Linked DNA regions of Sinorhizobium fredii USDA 257. The protein of the gene in region 1 interacts with the protein of each later gene in a pairwise test. Links are inferred from orthologs where the notes say so. Each region holds a gene or a part of one and is shown in the gene's direction. Other genes may lie near its edges.

The links. Proteins that work in one complex are often made in the same cells at the same time.
Region 2: the proteins of USDA257_RS24775 (region 1) and USDA257_RS04930 interact in binary tests that used the Escherichia coli proteins (3 or more experiments, as listed by UniProt). The link is inferred for Sinorhizobium fredii USDA 257 from one-to-one orthologs.

Annotation. Positions count from the first base shown.
Region 1 is NC_018000.1:5,267,578-5,272,978, forward strand. Bases 2,482-5,401 are described here. They hold USDA257_RS24775 (BolA family protein), read left to right. Parts: upstream 2,482-3,760; coding sequence 3,761-4,042; downstream 4,043-5,401. Other genes in these bases: cobS (cobaltochelatase subunit CobS), read right to left, coding at 2,482-2,925; USDA257_RS24770 (J domain-containing protein), read right to left, coding at 3,002-3,637; USDA257_RS24780 (HlyC/CorC family transporter), read right to left, coding at 4,058-5,365; aroB (3-dehydroquinate synthase), read right to left, coding at 5,362-5,401. In the rest of the region: cobaltochelatase subunit CobT, read right to left, coding at 3-1,898; more of cobS, read right to left, coding at 1,930-2,481. UniProt on the Escherichia coli protein: Transcriptional regulator that plays an important role in general stress response. Has many effects on cell morphology, cell growth and cell division. Acts by regulating the transcription of many genes, including dacA (PBP-5), dacC (PBP-6), ampC and mreB.
Region 2 is NC_018000.1:1,060,281-1,067,648, forward strand. What follows is about bases 2,363-5,262. They hold USDA257_RS04930 (ABC transporter permease), read left to right. Parts: upstream 2,363-3,162; coding sequence 3,163-4,362; downstream 4,363-5,262. Other genes in these bases: osmF (glycine betaine ABC transporter substrate-binding protein OsmF), read left to right, coding at 2,363-3,095; USDA257_RS04935 (ABC transporter ATP-binding protein), read left to right, coding at 4,359-5,262. Outside these bases: USDA257_RS04915 (FAD-containing oxidoreductase), read right to left, coding at 1-1,370; USDA257_RS04920 (membrane protein), read right to left, coding at 1,367-1,828; more of osmF, read left to right, coding at 2,178-2,362; more of USDA257_RS04935, read left to right, coding at 5,263-5,297; USDA257_RS04940 (ABC transporter permease), read left to right, coding at 5,297-6,034; USDA257_RS04945 (Gfo/Idh/MocA family protein), read left to right, coding at 6,196-7,356.

The DNA of each region.
Region 1 (5,401 bases):
GATCAGCCGGCCCGGCGCAGGCGTCCGACGCGGCCGTGCCGGTGCTCTTCCTCGAACAGGGCGGCAAGCTGCTCCGTCATCGCGCCCGCAAGTTCGTCCGCATCGACGATCGTCACGGCGCGGCGATAATACCGCGTCACGTCATGGCCGATGCCGATCGCCAGAAGCTCGACCGGCGAACGCGTCTCGATCTGCTCGATGACGGCGCGCAGGTGTCGCTCGAGATAGTTGCCAGGATTCACCGACAGGGTGGAATCGTCGACCGGTGCACCGTCCGAGATCATCATCAGGATTCGTCGTTGCTCCGGCCGGCCGAGCAGGCGGTCGTGCGCCCACATCAGCGCCTCGCCGTCGATATTCTCCTTGAGCAGCCCTTCCCGCATCATCAGGCCGAGATTGCGGCGCGCGCGGCGCCAGGGCGCATCGGCCGACTTGTAGACGATGTGGCGCAGATCGTTGAGGCGGCCCGGCGCTTGAGGCTTGCCGCCCGCGAGCCATTTCTCGCGCGCTTGCCCGCCCTTCCAGGCCTTGGTGGTGAAGCCGAGAATCTCGACCTTGACGCCGCAGCGCTCCAGCGTGCGGGCGAGAATGTCCGCGCAAGTGGCGGCAACGGTGATCGGCCGGCCGCGCATCGAGCCGGAATTGTCGATCAGCAGCGTCACGACGGTGTCGCGGAAATTCGTATCCTTCTCCCGCTTGAAGGAAAGCGGCTGCATCGGATCGATGATGACCCGCTGCAGGCGGGCGGTATCCAGAACCCCCTCCTCGAGATCGAACTCCCAGGACCGGTTCTGCTGCGCCATCAGCCGCCGTTGCAGGCGGTTGGCGAGGCGGCCGACGGCCCCCTGCAGATGGGCGAGCTGCTTGTCGAGGAAGGCGCGCAGACGATCGAGTTCCGCCTCGTCGCAAAGCTCCTCGGCCGTGATGGTCTCGTCGAACTCGCGCGTATAGATCGCGTAATCGACCTTTTCGTTCAGGTCCGCAAAGGGGTGGTTCGGCCGCTTGACCTCGCCGGGCGTTTCGCTGTCCTCGTCGCCCTCGTCCTGAAGGTCGTCGTCGGAGATCTCGGCGCCGTCCATCTCGCCTTCTTCCATCTGCTCCTCGGCAGACTGGTTTTCGTCGGCGGGGGCGGCGTCGGAGCCCTCTTCCTCCTCGCCGGCGTTGTCGTCCTGCTCCTGGCTGCGCGGCTGGTCCTCGTCGGTCTCGCTTTCCTGGTCGTCTGGCTCGATATCGTCCTCGCCGTATTTTTCGGCGACATCCATCGAAGCCAGCATGTCGCGCACGACCCGGGCGAAGGCCTGCTGGTCGTTAACCGCCGCGGGCAGGTTTCTGACGTCGGCGGCGGCCTTCTGCTCGATGAAATCGCGCCAGAGGTCGAGCACCTTGCCGGCGGAGGCCGGCGGCTTCTTGCCGGTCAGCTTCTCCCGCACCAGGAGCGCCACCGCCTCCTCGAGCGGTGCATCCGACTGGCTGTCGATCGCGCCGAAATTGCCCTTGGCATATTTCTCCTCGAGCATTGAGGAGAGATTGTCGGCGACGCCGGGCATCCGGATCGCCCCGATCGCCTCGACGCGCGCCTGCTCGACGGCGTCGAAGATTGCCCGCGCATCCGCGCCTTGCGGCGACATGGTCGCATGGATGCGGTCGTTGTGGCACGCCTTGCGCAGCGCCATCGAGTCACCCAGACCGCGCGCCACGGCGAGCTCGTGCCGAGTCGGACGCTTGGAAAGCTCCGGCAGGCGGATGCGCTCGCCGGTCATCCCCGGACGCTCGTTCGCAAAGGCGACCTCGAGCTCCGCATCCCCGGCAATCGACCGGACGCAGCCGGAGAGCGCCCGCTTGAACGGTTCGGCGGCGTTCTCCCTCGTTTGCGGCTTCGCCTTGGAATTCGAGCTCACGACAGTTCCTTCTTCAGCCTAGACGAAGCGATCAGGCCGTGGCTTCCAGCACGATGTTGGCGGCGCTTTCCTTCAGTTCGACGCCAAAGGCACGCTGGTAATGCTCGGCGACCAACGCCCGCTCCAGCTCGTCGCACTTGTTGAGGAAGGTCACACGGAAGGCGAAGGCGATATCGCCGAAGATATGGGCGTTTTCGGCCCAGGTGATCACCGTTCGCGGGCTCATGACGGTCGACAGATCCCCGTTGATGAAGGCGGCGCGGGTGAGATCGGCGACGCGCACCATCTTCGACACGGTATCGCGGCCCTTGTCGGCGGTGAACCCCTTCACCTTGGCAGCGACGATGTCGACTTCCTTGTCATGCGGCAGGTAGTTGAGCGCGGTTACGATCGACCAGCGGTCCATCTGCGCCTGGTTGATCTGCTGCGTGCCGTGATAGAGCCCGGTCGTATCGCCGAGGCCGATCGTGTTGGCGGTGGCGAACAGGCGGAAGGCCGGGTGCGGGCGGATGACGCGGCTCTGGTCGAGCAGTGTCAGCCGGCCGGAGGACTCCAGCACGCGCTGGATGACGAACATCACGTCCGGCCGGCCGGCATCATACTCGTCGAAGACGAGCGCGACGTTGTGCTGATAGGCCCAGGGCAGGATGCCGTCCTTGAATTCGGTGATCTGCAGCCCATCCTTGACGACGATTGCATCCTTGCCGACGAGATCGATACGGCTGACATGGCTGTCGAGATTGATGCGCACGCAGGGCCAGTTGAGGCGCGACGCCACCTGCTCGATATGGGTCGATTTGCCGGTGCCGTGATAGCCGGAAACCATCACGCGTCGGTTGTGCGCAAAGCCTGCAAGAATGGCGAGTGTGGTTTCCCGGTCGAAGAGATAGTCGGGATCGAGTTCGGGCACATAGGCATCGCCCTTCGAATAGGCGGGAACGCGCAGATCCGTATCAATGCCGAAAGCCTCCCGGACAGAGACCGTCGTGTCGGGGAGGTTGGAAATGTCGAGGTCAATCTTGCTCATCATGTCTCCAGAGCGGCCGCCGGACGGCACCCGCGCATACGCCTGCAAAAAGTGCTTTCTGTCATAATGCGCGTTGTTAGCAGAAACCAGCCTGTTTTAACAATTGATAGGCTTGAATCACGGCCCGAAAACGGTCTTCCGAGCCTCTGTCTCCGCCATTCGCATCGGGGTGGTGTTTCTTGACGAGTTCCTTGTAGGCGGCCTTGATATCGGCGGAGGTCGCCGAGGCGGCAAGCCCAAGCGTTTCGAAGGCCTTGGCCTCGAGCGTCTTCAGTTTGCGCAGCCGCGGCTCGTGCCGCGCCGATCGGGCCCGCGCCTCGTTGAAGAAGCCGAACGGATCGCGCATGCGCGCCTGTGCGCCCGCGCTGCCGGAGCGCATCTGGGATTGCGTCGGGCCGTTGCGGGCACTCTTGTTGACACCGACCGTCCAGGTGGGACGATGCCCGGTAACCGCTTCCTTCTGGTAGCGCGCGATCTCCGTGTCCGAGAGCCCGGAGAAATAATTGTACCCCTTGTTGTATTCCTTCACGTGCTCGAAGCAGAACATGAAATATTCGCCCTCGGCATTGCGGCCGACGGGAGCCCGATGCACGCCGGTCTTGTCGCAGCCGTCCCACTGGCACATGGGCGCAGACGGCTCCACGCGCGCCTCTGGCTTGCGGCGCGTGCGGATGCGATCAAAGTATTTTGAATCGAGCTTCATGGCATCCATTATGGGGGTTGCGACGGGTCACAACAAGAATTGACAAAGCGGAATGTTGCTGGCTTTGTGCGCGCATTTTGCATCGCCGGCGCCTTCGAGCCGTAAGAGCAAACAGGGAAATGGGACGGAAGCATGTCGCTGCAAAGCCGTATCGAAGAGAAGCTTGAGAAGGCCTTCCATCCCGAACGGCTGATGGTGATCAACGAGAGCCATCTGCATGCCGGCCACCAGCCGGGTTTCGACGGCGGCGGCGACACCCACATGCGCATCCGCATCGTGTCCAGTGCCTTCGCCGGCATGAGCCGTGTGGCCCGCCACCGGGCCATTAACGACCTGTTGAAATCCGAGCTCGATGCTGGCCTGCATGCGCTTGCCGTCGAGCCGGCTGCGCCAGGCGAGCCGACGCGCTGGTGAGACTAGGGTCAGGTCCTAGAGCCCTGCCGCCTCCTCTTCGGCCGGGCGGATACGTAGCTTGGTGATCCGGTTCTTCACCCGCTTCATGACGATGAAGCGCTTGCCGTAGAAGGTGAAAGCCTGCCGCTCCTCCGGAATGCTCTTGGCTTCGTGGATGACCAGACCGGCGACCGTCGTCGCCTCCTCGTCCGGCAGCGACCAGTCGAGCGCCCGGTTTAGGTCGCGGATCGGCACGGAGCCATCGACGACGATCGATCCGTCGGCTTCCTGGCGAACGCCCTGGATATCGAGATCGTGCTCGTCGGCAATGTCGCCGACGATTTCCTCGAGAATGTCCTCCAGCGTGACGAGGCCTTGGACTTGGCCGTATTCGTCGACGACGATGGCCAGATGCAGCTTACGCCGCAGGAAGGCGTTGAGCTGGTCCTTGAGATTGGTCGTGTCTGGCACGAACCATGGCTTCTGCGCGATCCTGACGATGTCGATCGTGTGCGGCTCGACGCCGGGTTCGGCCAGCGCCCTCTGGAGATCCTTCGAATGGACGACGCCGATGATGTTGTCGGTCGAGCCGCGCCACAGCGGCAGGCGCGTGAAGGGACTTCCGAGTATCTCCCGGACGCAGACCTCCGGCGGCTCCTCCGTGTTGACCGCCTGCATGGCGGTGCGGTGAATCATGATGTCGGACACCTCGAGTTCGCCGAGGTCGAGCACGCCGCCGAGCCGGTCGCGGTCCGCCTTGATCACCGCCCCTTCCCGATGCAGCAGGTCGACGGCGCCGCGCAGTTCCTCCTGGGCCGAAAGCATCGGCCTGTCAGAGGCGACATTCACGCCGGAGAGGTTCAGGAGGCGGCGGACGATCGCATTGATAAGCGCGGATATGGGGCCAGCGACCGCCACGAAGCGTCTTACCATATGCGCCACGGCAAGCGCGAACCGATCGGGAGAGGCGATCGCCCAGCTCTTCGGCAGCACCTCGCAGAAGAGAACGAGCAGCACCGTCATGCTGACCGTGGCGATCAGCACGGCAAAGTTGCCGACGAGGCCGAGCAATAGGCTGGTCGTCAGCGACGTCGCGAGAATGGTGACGAGGTTGTTGCCGAGGAGCAGCGTTCCAACCAGGCGGTCACGCCGCTCGATCAGGCGATTGACGACGCCGGCCCGCCGGTCGCCATTGCTCTCGAGCGTGTGCATGCGCGCCCGGGAGGTTGCGGTCAAGGCCGCCTCAGACCCGGAGAAGAAAGCCGAAAGGAGCAGAAGGCAGATGACCGAAAGGAGCGGCAGCCAATGGTCCGCCAGAAAGAGCCATAACGCCTCGGCGCTCATCGCGGATGCTTTTCCTTGAGGAAGCCCAGCACCTCC
Region 2 (7,368 bases), 4.2 Mb from region 1 along the record:
GCAGGCGTAAGATCTCCAAAGACTGTCGGGATCAGTTCCGAAACCGTCGGATGAATATGCATGGCGCGGCTGATCGTCGTATAGGGTCTCTTCGCATACATCACGTCGAGGATGCTCTGGATGGCCTCGTCGCCGCCCGTGCCGAGGATCGAGGCGCCGAGTATGTCCTTCGTATCGGCGTCAACGAGCACCTTCATGAAGCCTAGCGTCTCGCCCTTCTCGACGGCGCGGCCGACGCGCGTCATCGGCCTTGTGCCGATCAGCAGCTTGCGGCCGCTCTTGCGCGCCTCGGTCTCGGTCATGCCGGCGCGACCGAGCGGCGGATCGATATAGAGCGCATAGGTCTGGATGCGGTCGCTGACCCGGCGCGGGTCATTGTCGATGAGGTTCGCGGCAACAATTTCGAAATCATTGTAGGACGTATGGGTGAAGGCACCCCGGCCGTTGCAGTCGCCCATGGCGAAAATGTGCGGCACGTTGGTGCGCAGGAAATCATCGACCTCCACGTAGCCGCGCGCGTCGGTCTTCACGCCGGCCCTGCTGAGCCCGAGATCGTCCGTGTTAGGTCGCCGTCCGGTGGCAAGCAGCACATCGGAGCCGATGACCTCCGGGGCTCCCGACGTGCAGTCGACGCCCGCTGCGACGCCATCGGCATGCTTGGCGAAGCGGATGCATTCAGCGTTGAGGCGTATATGAATGCCTTCCTTCTCGAGGATGGCACGGATTGCATCGGAGACGTCGGGGTCTTCCCGCGCGATCAGGCGCGGCCCCTTTTCAATGACGGTGACCTCGGAACCGAAGCGACGGAATATCTGCGCGAATTCGAGCCCGATATAGCTGCCGCCGACGATGAGCAGATGCCTGGGCAGGTGGTCGAGATCCATGATCGAGCTATTGGTGAGATAGGGCACCTCGCTGACACCCGGAAAATCGGGGATCGCCGCGCGCCCGCCCACGTTGAGAAAGATCTGCTCGCCGGAAATCAGCTGTTCGCCGACGCGGATGTCGGTCGGGCCCTCGAAGCGCGCATGGCCCTCCAGCACGGTGCAGTTCTTCATGCCCTTAAGCCAGGACTCGACGCCCGCACGAGAATCGAGCGTCACCTTTTGCTTGCGCGCCATCACCCGGGCGAAATCGACGGAAATGGGGCCGGTCGTCATGCCGTATTCGGCGCCGCGGCGCGCCGTGTGGATGGCGTAGGCGCTCGCGACCATGGCCTTGGTCGGCATGCAGCCGGTGTTGACGCAGGTGCCGCCGAAGAGCTTACGCTCGACGAGCGCTACGGATTTGCCGGCATCCGTCAACCGTCCGGCGAGCGACGGTCCGGCCTGGCCGGCGCCGATGATGATCGTGTCGAAATGCTTGCTCATGATGACACCACCCAGAGCGCCAGCAGAATGGCAACAAGGTCTTCGAGGAGGGCGATCGGCAGGTCCTTGCCGCCGATCGCCGTAACGAGCCGCTTGCGCCCTTCATAACCGCCGAGCGTACCGATGATCGCACCTATGCCTCCGGCAACGGCGCCGCCGACCAAAGAGCCACTTGCAGTGCCGATCACCGCGCCGCAGAAACCGCCGCTGACGATACGCGCGCCGAATTGCTGCGGAACCTTGCGGCTCGGCGTGCTCGGCAGTTGGTCGGTGACGTATTCTACGAGCGCCAACACGCCGAAAATGTAAGGCGTGAAGCGGTAACCCACAAAGGCGGCCCAACTGTTGGCAGCGGGCAACCAGCCGGCCGCCGCGGCGAAGCTGACGGCCGCCGGCGCGGTCATCACCCGCAAGCCCGCTACCACGCCGATCAGAAGCGCAAGAATATAGACGGACATCCCACCCCCCGAACGGCATTTCAAGGACTGCGCGGGCGGCTGCCGCGAAAACGCGACTGGCTTGCGGCCGCCTCGGATATGCTGGCATTCTAAAATGAAATAGTGGCGATCGACTATCGTGGGCCCTGAGGACTGCGCGCTGTGAGGCGGACCCAACGGAAGAGTGGCCGACTTCCGCTTTGATTGCAACCCGGTAGTACGTAGCTTGACCTCAGGCATCCCGAAGTTCAACCATAAGTTCCTACGAGTCCGTTGCTCTGTTCTTTGCTGAACCCTGACATATATGGATGCTCTAACCGGACGCAGCGGAGAGCCGTGACGGCCGCGGGATCAATTGAGGGAGACAATCATGCGCCTGACCCTGATGAAGACACTTATCGGCACCGCTCTTGCCTTTGCGCTGACCTCCGCGGCGGCGAAGGCCGACGTCGTGGTTTCCTCCAAGATCGACACGGAGGGCGGCGTTCTCGGCAACATCATTCTCGCCGTGCTGAATGCCAATAACATCAAGACCACGGACCGGGTCCAGCTAGGCGCCACTCCCGTCGTTCGCAAGGCGATCACTGCCGGCGAAATCGACATCTATCCCGAATATACCGGCAACGCCGCTTTCTTCTTCGAGAAGGCCGACGATCCGGCCTGGAAGGATGCCGCCAAGGGCTATGAACTGGCAAAGAAGCTCGACTACGACGCCAACAAGATCGTTTGGCTGACAGCATCGCCGGCCAACAACACCTGGGCGATCGCGCTGCGCAAGGAGGTGGTCGAGAAGAATAGCCTCAAGACGCTTTCCGACTTCGGGAAATATGTCAGTGGCGGCGGCGAGGTCATCCTGGCGGCGTCCTCCGAGTTCGTGAATTCCGCCGCTGCCTTGCCCGCATTCCAGACCGCCTACGCCTTCACCCTCAAGCCGGAGCAACTGATCACGCTCTCAGGCGGCGATACGGCTGCGACGATTGCGGCGGCTGCGAACCAGACGAATGGCGCCAATGCGGCGATGGTCTACGGTACAGACGGCGGCATCGCACCCTCCGGTCTCGTCGTTCTCGAGGACGACAAGAACGTGCAGCCGGTCTATCAGCCGACGCCGATCATCCGGGAAGCGGCGCTGAAGGAGAATCCGACGATCGAGAGCCTTTTGAAGCCCGTCTTCGAAAAGCTCGATCTCGTCACGCTGCAGGAATTGAATGGCCGCGTGCAGGTCGGCGGCGAACCGGCGAAAGCGGTCGCCGAGGACTTTTTGAAGAAGAACGGCTTTCTGAAGTAAGCTGACAAGGAAGCGTTGTCCGATACCGGATCGGGCAACGCGGATAATGCGTCGAGCGGATCATTTCATGGCGATCGGTGTCATCCGAGAAACAGAGCGCAGGACCCTCCCTTTCGACAAACTCGGCGTGATCATTGCGGCTCTGGCGGTTTACGGCGCGTTTTTTGCGCCCTTCGCGACCTTCCGGGCAAACCGCATCGTCCAGGGCGAGGGAAAAGCGATCCTCGAGGCCTTGCCGCCATCGTTCGGCTACGGGCTTCTCGCCCTTGTGGCGTTCGGTACGGTCGTTGCGCTTTTCAAGACATCCGTCCTCGTCCGCATGGCCGCGGCCTTTGCTATCCTCGTTGCGCTGTGCTTTCTGATCGGCAGTGCCGCCGGCAATTTGGTCCCGGCGGACAATGCCTATGCCCGCGTCTCACCGGCTTCCGGCTTCTGGATTCTTGTCTTTGCGTTCGCGCTTCTGGTTGCCGATGCGTTGACGCGGCTGAGCCCCGGACCCGGCCTGCGGCTTCTTTTCCTGGCCGGAGCCCTGGCGCTCGTCGGGGCAATGCTCGTCACGGGCCGATGGGACGGACTTTCGATACTCAAGGAATATGCGAGCCGGGCCGACACGTTCTGGGCGGAGGGCGGCCGCCACCTGACGCTAGCGCTCGGATCACTCGCTGCGGCAACGCTCGTCGGACTGCCGCTCGGCGTCCTCTGCCATCGCGTCGACCGACTGCGTGCGGCCGTGTTGAATGTGCTGAACGCCATCCAGACGGTTCCGTCAATTGCTCTCTTCGGAATTCTGATCGCGCCGCTCGGCTGGGTTGCGGCGCATGTGCCGGGTGCCGAGGCGATCGGCGTGCGTGGTATCGGCGTCGCTCCCGCCTTCGTTGCGCTCTTTCTTTATTCGCTGCTGCCAGTGGTCGCCAATACCGTCGTCGGGCTCGCCGGCGTGCCGCGCGCCGCAAACGATGCTGCACGCGGCCTCGGCATGACCGAATGGCAGCGGCTCGTGGCCGTCGAGTTCCCCTTGGCCTTTCCGGTCATCCTTACCGGTATCCGCATCGTGCTCGTCCAGAATATCGGGCTTGCGACCATCGCGGCCCTCATCGGCGGCGGCGGCTTCGGCGTCTTCGTCTTCCAGGGCATAGGCCAGACGGCCATGGATCTCGTGCTGCTTGGCGCGGTTCCGACCGTCGTGCTCGCCTTCACCGCCGCGATAGTGCTTGACGCGCTGATCGAAGTGGCGGGTCCGAAACACAGCCGGGGCAAGGCCGCATGATCGAATTCGACGGCGTTACCAAGCGTTACGACGAAACCGTGGTGGTGAGCGACGTCTCGCTGACCGTCATGCCGCATACGATCACCGTTATCGTCGGTACATCGGGCTCGGGGAAGACCACGCTGATCCGGATGGTAAACCGTCTGGTCGAGCCGACCTCCGGCGCGATCCGCATCGATGGCGAGGACAATCGCTCAGTGCCGGAATTCGAACTGCGCCGCCGGATCGGCTATGCGATCCAGGGCCACGGGCTCTTCCCGCATCGCACAGTGGCACAGAACATCGCCACCGTGCCGACGCTGCTCGGCTGGGAGAGGGCGCGGATAAAGGCGAAGGTGGAAGAGTTGCTGACGCTCTTCCAACTCGATCCGGATTTCTTCGGACCGCGTTATCCGCATGAACTCTCCGGCGGTCAACAGCAGCGCGTCGGCGTTTCGCGGGCGCTTGCGGCGGAACCGAACCTGCTCCTGATGGATGAACCCTTCGGCGCCCTCGACCCAATCATCCGCACCAAGGCCCAGGACGATCTTCTCGCCATCCAGAAGCATTTCGGCACGACGATCATCCTCGTCACCCACGACATGGAGGAGGCCTTCCGTCTCGCCGACCGGATCGCCGTCATGGACAAGGGCGAGGTGGTGCAACACGGAACGCCGGCCGAGATGCTCGTGCGCCCCGCCACGCCCTTCGTCGAGGAACTGATCGGCGCCCCTGAACGGCCGTTCCGCTTGCTTGCCATCGAGACGGCCGGCGATGCCGTCGAGCCCGGTGCGGCCGAAGGCACGCCGATACCGGAGGCGCTCAGCCAACGCGAGGCGCTTTCCGAACTCTTGTGGTCCGGGCGGTCCGCATTGCCGGTCGCAGCCGCGAATGGCGCCATCATCGGCAAGGTCAGCCTCAATGGCCTGGTGAAACGCGCGGCGAGGCCGCAGTGATGGCGTCGCTGCCCACGCTCCTGCGACTGGCAGTGTTCCTTCTGTTGCTGGCTTTTCTGCTGCAGCCCGGCTGGTTCGAGCCGCTGCTCAAGCCGCTGGTGCAGGAGAACGCCCCGGCGGTCTACAACCGAGGCAGCCTTTTCTGGCTGACGCTCCTCCATCTTCGCACCGTGCTCGTTGCGACATTCGCCGCGACCGTCGTTGCCGTGTCGCTGGCGATCCTCGTGACACGAGAGGCCGGCGCGGAATTCCTGCCGCTGTCGCGCAGCCTCGTGAATATCGGCCAGACCTTCCCGCCGGTGGCGGTGCTGGCGCTCTCGGTTCCGATCTTCGGCTTCGGCGAGAAGCCGACGCTGATTGCGCTTTTTCTCTATGGATTGCTGCCGATCTTCGAGAATGCCCTGACGGGGCTCACGACCTTACCGCCGGCGGTGATTGAGGCGGCCCGCGGCGCCGGCATGACCGAGCGCCAACGGCTCGTCCAGATCGAGCTTCCCTTGGCTTTGCCGGTGATCCTCACTGGCATTCGGCTGTCGGTGGTGATCAGCCTTGCAACGGCAACGATCGGCTCGACGGTGGCGGCCAAGACGCTCGGCGAGGTCATTATCGCCGGGTTGCAGTCGAACAATCTCGCCTTTGTTCTGCAGGGGGGGCTTATCGTCGCGGCGCTGGCGGTTCTCATCCACGACGCGCTACAAGCCTTGGAGCGTGCGCTCGCGGGACGCACGCACGCATAGCGCAGCCTCACTTGGACGCGTCGCCCCATGCGGAAAGCCGCTCGACGGGCCATGATGAAAATGAATTTCACATTCTCTCTAAACATTCGAATTTTTGTTGACGTAAGGAGAATTCTATCCCAGTCTACGAAAAATAATTACGAAATGGGAACGGCATCAGCATGAAAGTCGGGATAATCGGACTCGGATTCCGTCTCGGATATCTGGGCTATGTCTTCAAGGCGATCGACGAAAGCTTCGAGATCGCGGGCTATGTCGACCCGGCCCCTGCGGGCCTTGCAACGCTTGCGGAAAATGGCATTTCGGCGGGAAGAGCGTATGCCACGCCGGAGGAACTGATTGCCGGCGAGAAACTCGACCTCCTGATGATCGGCTCGCCGAACCACATGCATCTCGACCATATCCGCATCGGTCTCGAAGCGGGTCTCAAGGTTTTTTGCGAAAAGCCGATCGTCAGCACGATCGAGCAAAGCGTCGCACTCGCGGCGCTTCTGGGGAAGCACGGCCACGACCGGTTGATGGTGGGCCTCGTGCTGCGTTATGCGCCGATGTACCGCGATCTTCGCGCCGCCCAGGCTGCGGGAGCGCTTGGCCAGATTGTTTCGATCGAGGCGGCCGAGCATATCGAGCCCTATCACGGCGCATTCTTCATGCGGGACTGGCGCCGCTACGGACGCTATGCCGGCAGCTTCATGCTCGAGAAATGCTGCCATGATCTCGATCTCTACAACGGCGTGGTCGGCGCCCGGCCGGAGCGCGTGGCGAGTTTTGGCGGACGCAAGAGCTTCGTTCCCGCCAATGATCCTGCCCGCGACGGCATCAACGACCTGCAGCTATTCCATAGCAAGCCGAGCGGCTGGCTGGGCTCCGACAAGGTCTTCGACAGCGACGGCGACATCATCGACTATCAGGTGGCGATCATCGAATACGCCAACGGCGTGGCGATGAACTTCCACACGAACCTCAACGTCCCGGACCAGTTCCGCCGTTTCTGCGTGATGGGATCTCGCGGCATGGCGGAGGGCGACTTCATCCGCGGCTATCTCGACGTGCACGAGGTGCTCTCCGGCAAGAAGGTGGTCGAGAAGAAATATGCCAAGGAGACGGCGCTCTCGCAGCACTATGGTGCGGATGAGCAGATGGCGGCCGAGATCATCGCCCATATCCGGGACAGTGGCCCGCTTCCGGTCTCGCCGCTCGATGCGCTGGAAGCCGGTATCCTGGCACTCTCCATGGACGATGCGCGGATGAAGAGAACGGTCGTGGACCTGCGGCCGCTCTGGGACCGCTTCGACGAAGCCCTGCACGCCCGTGCGGCCTGAGAGGGAAGCGGG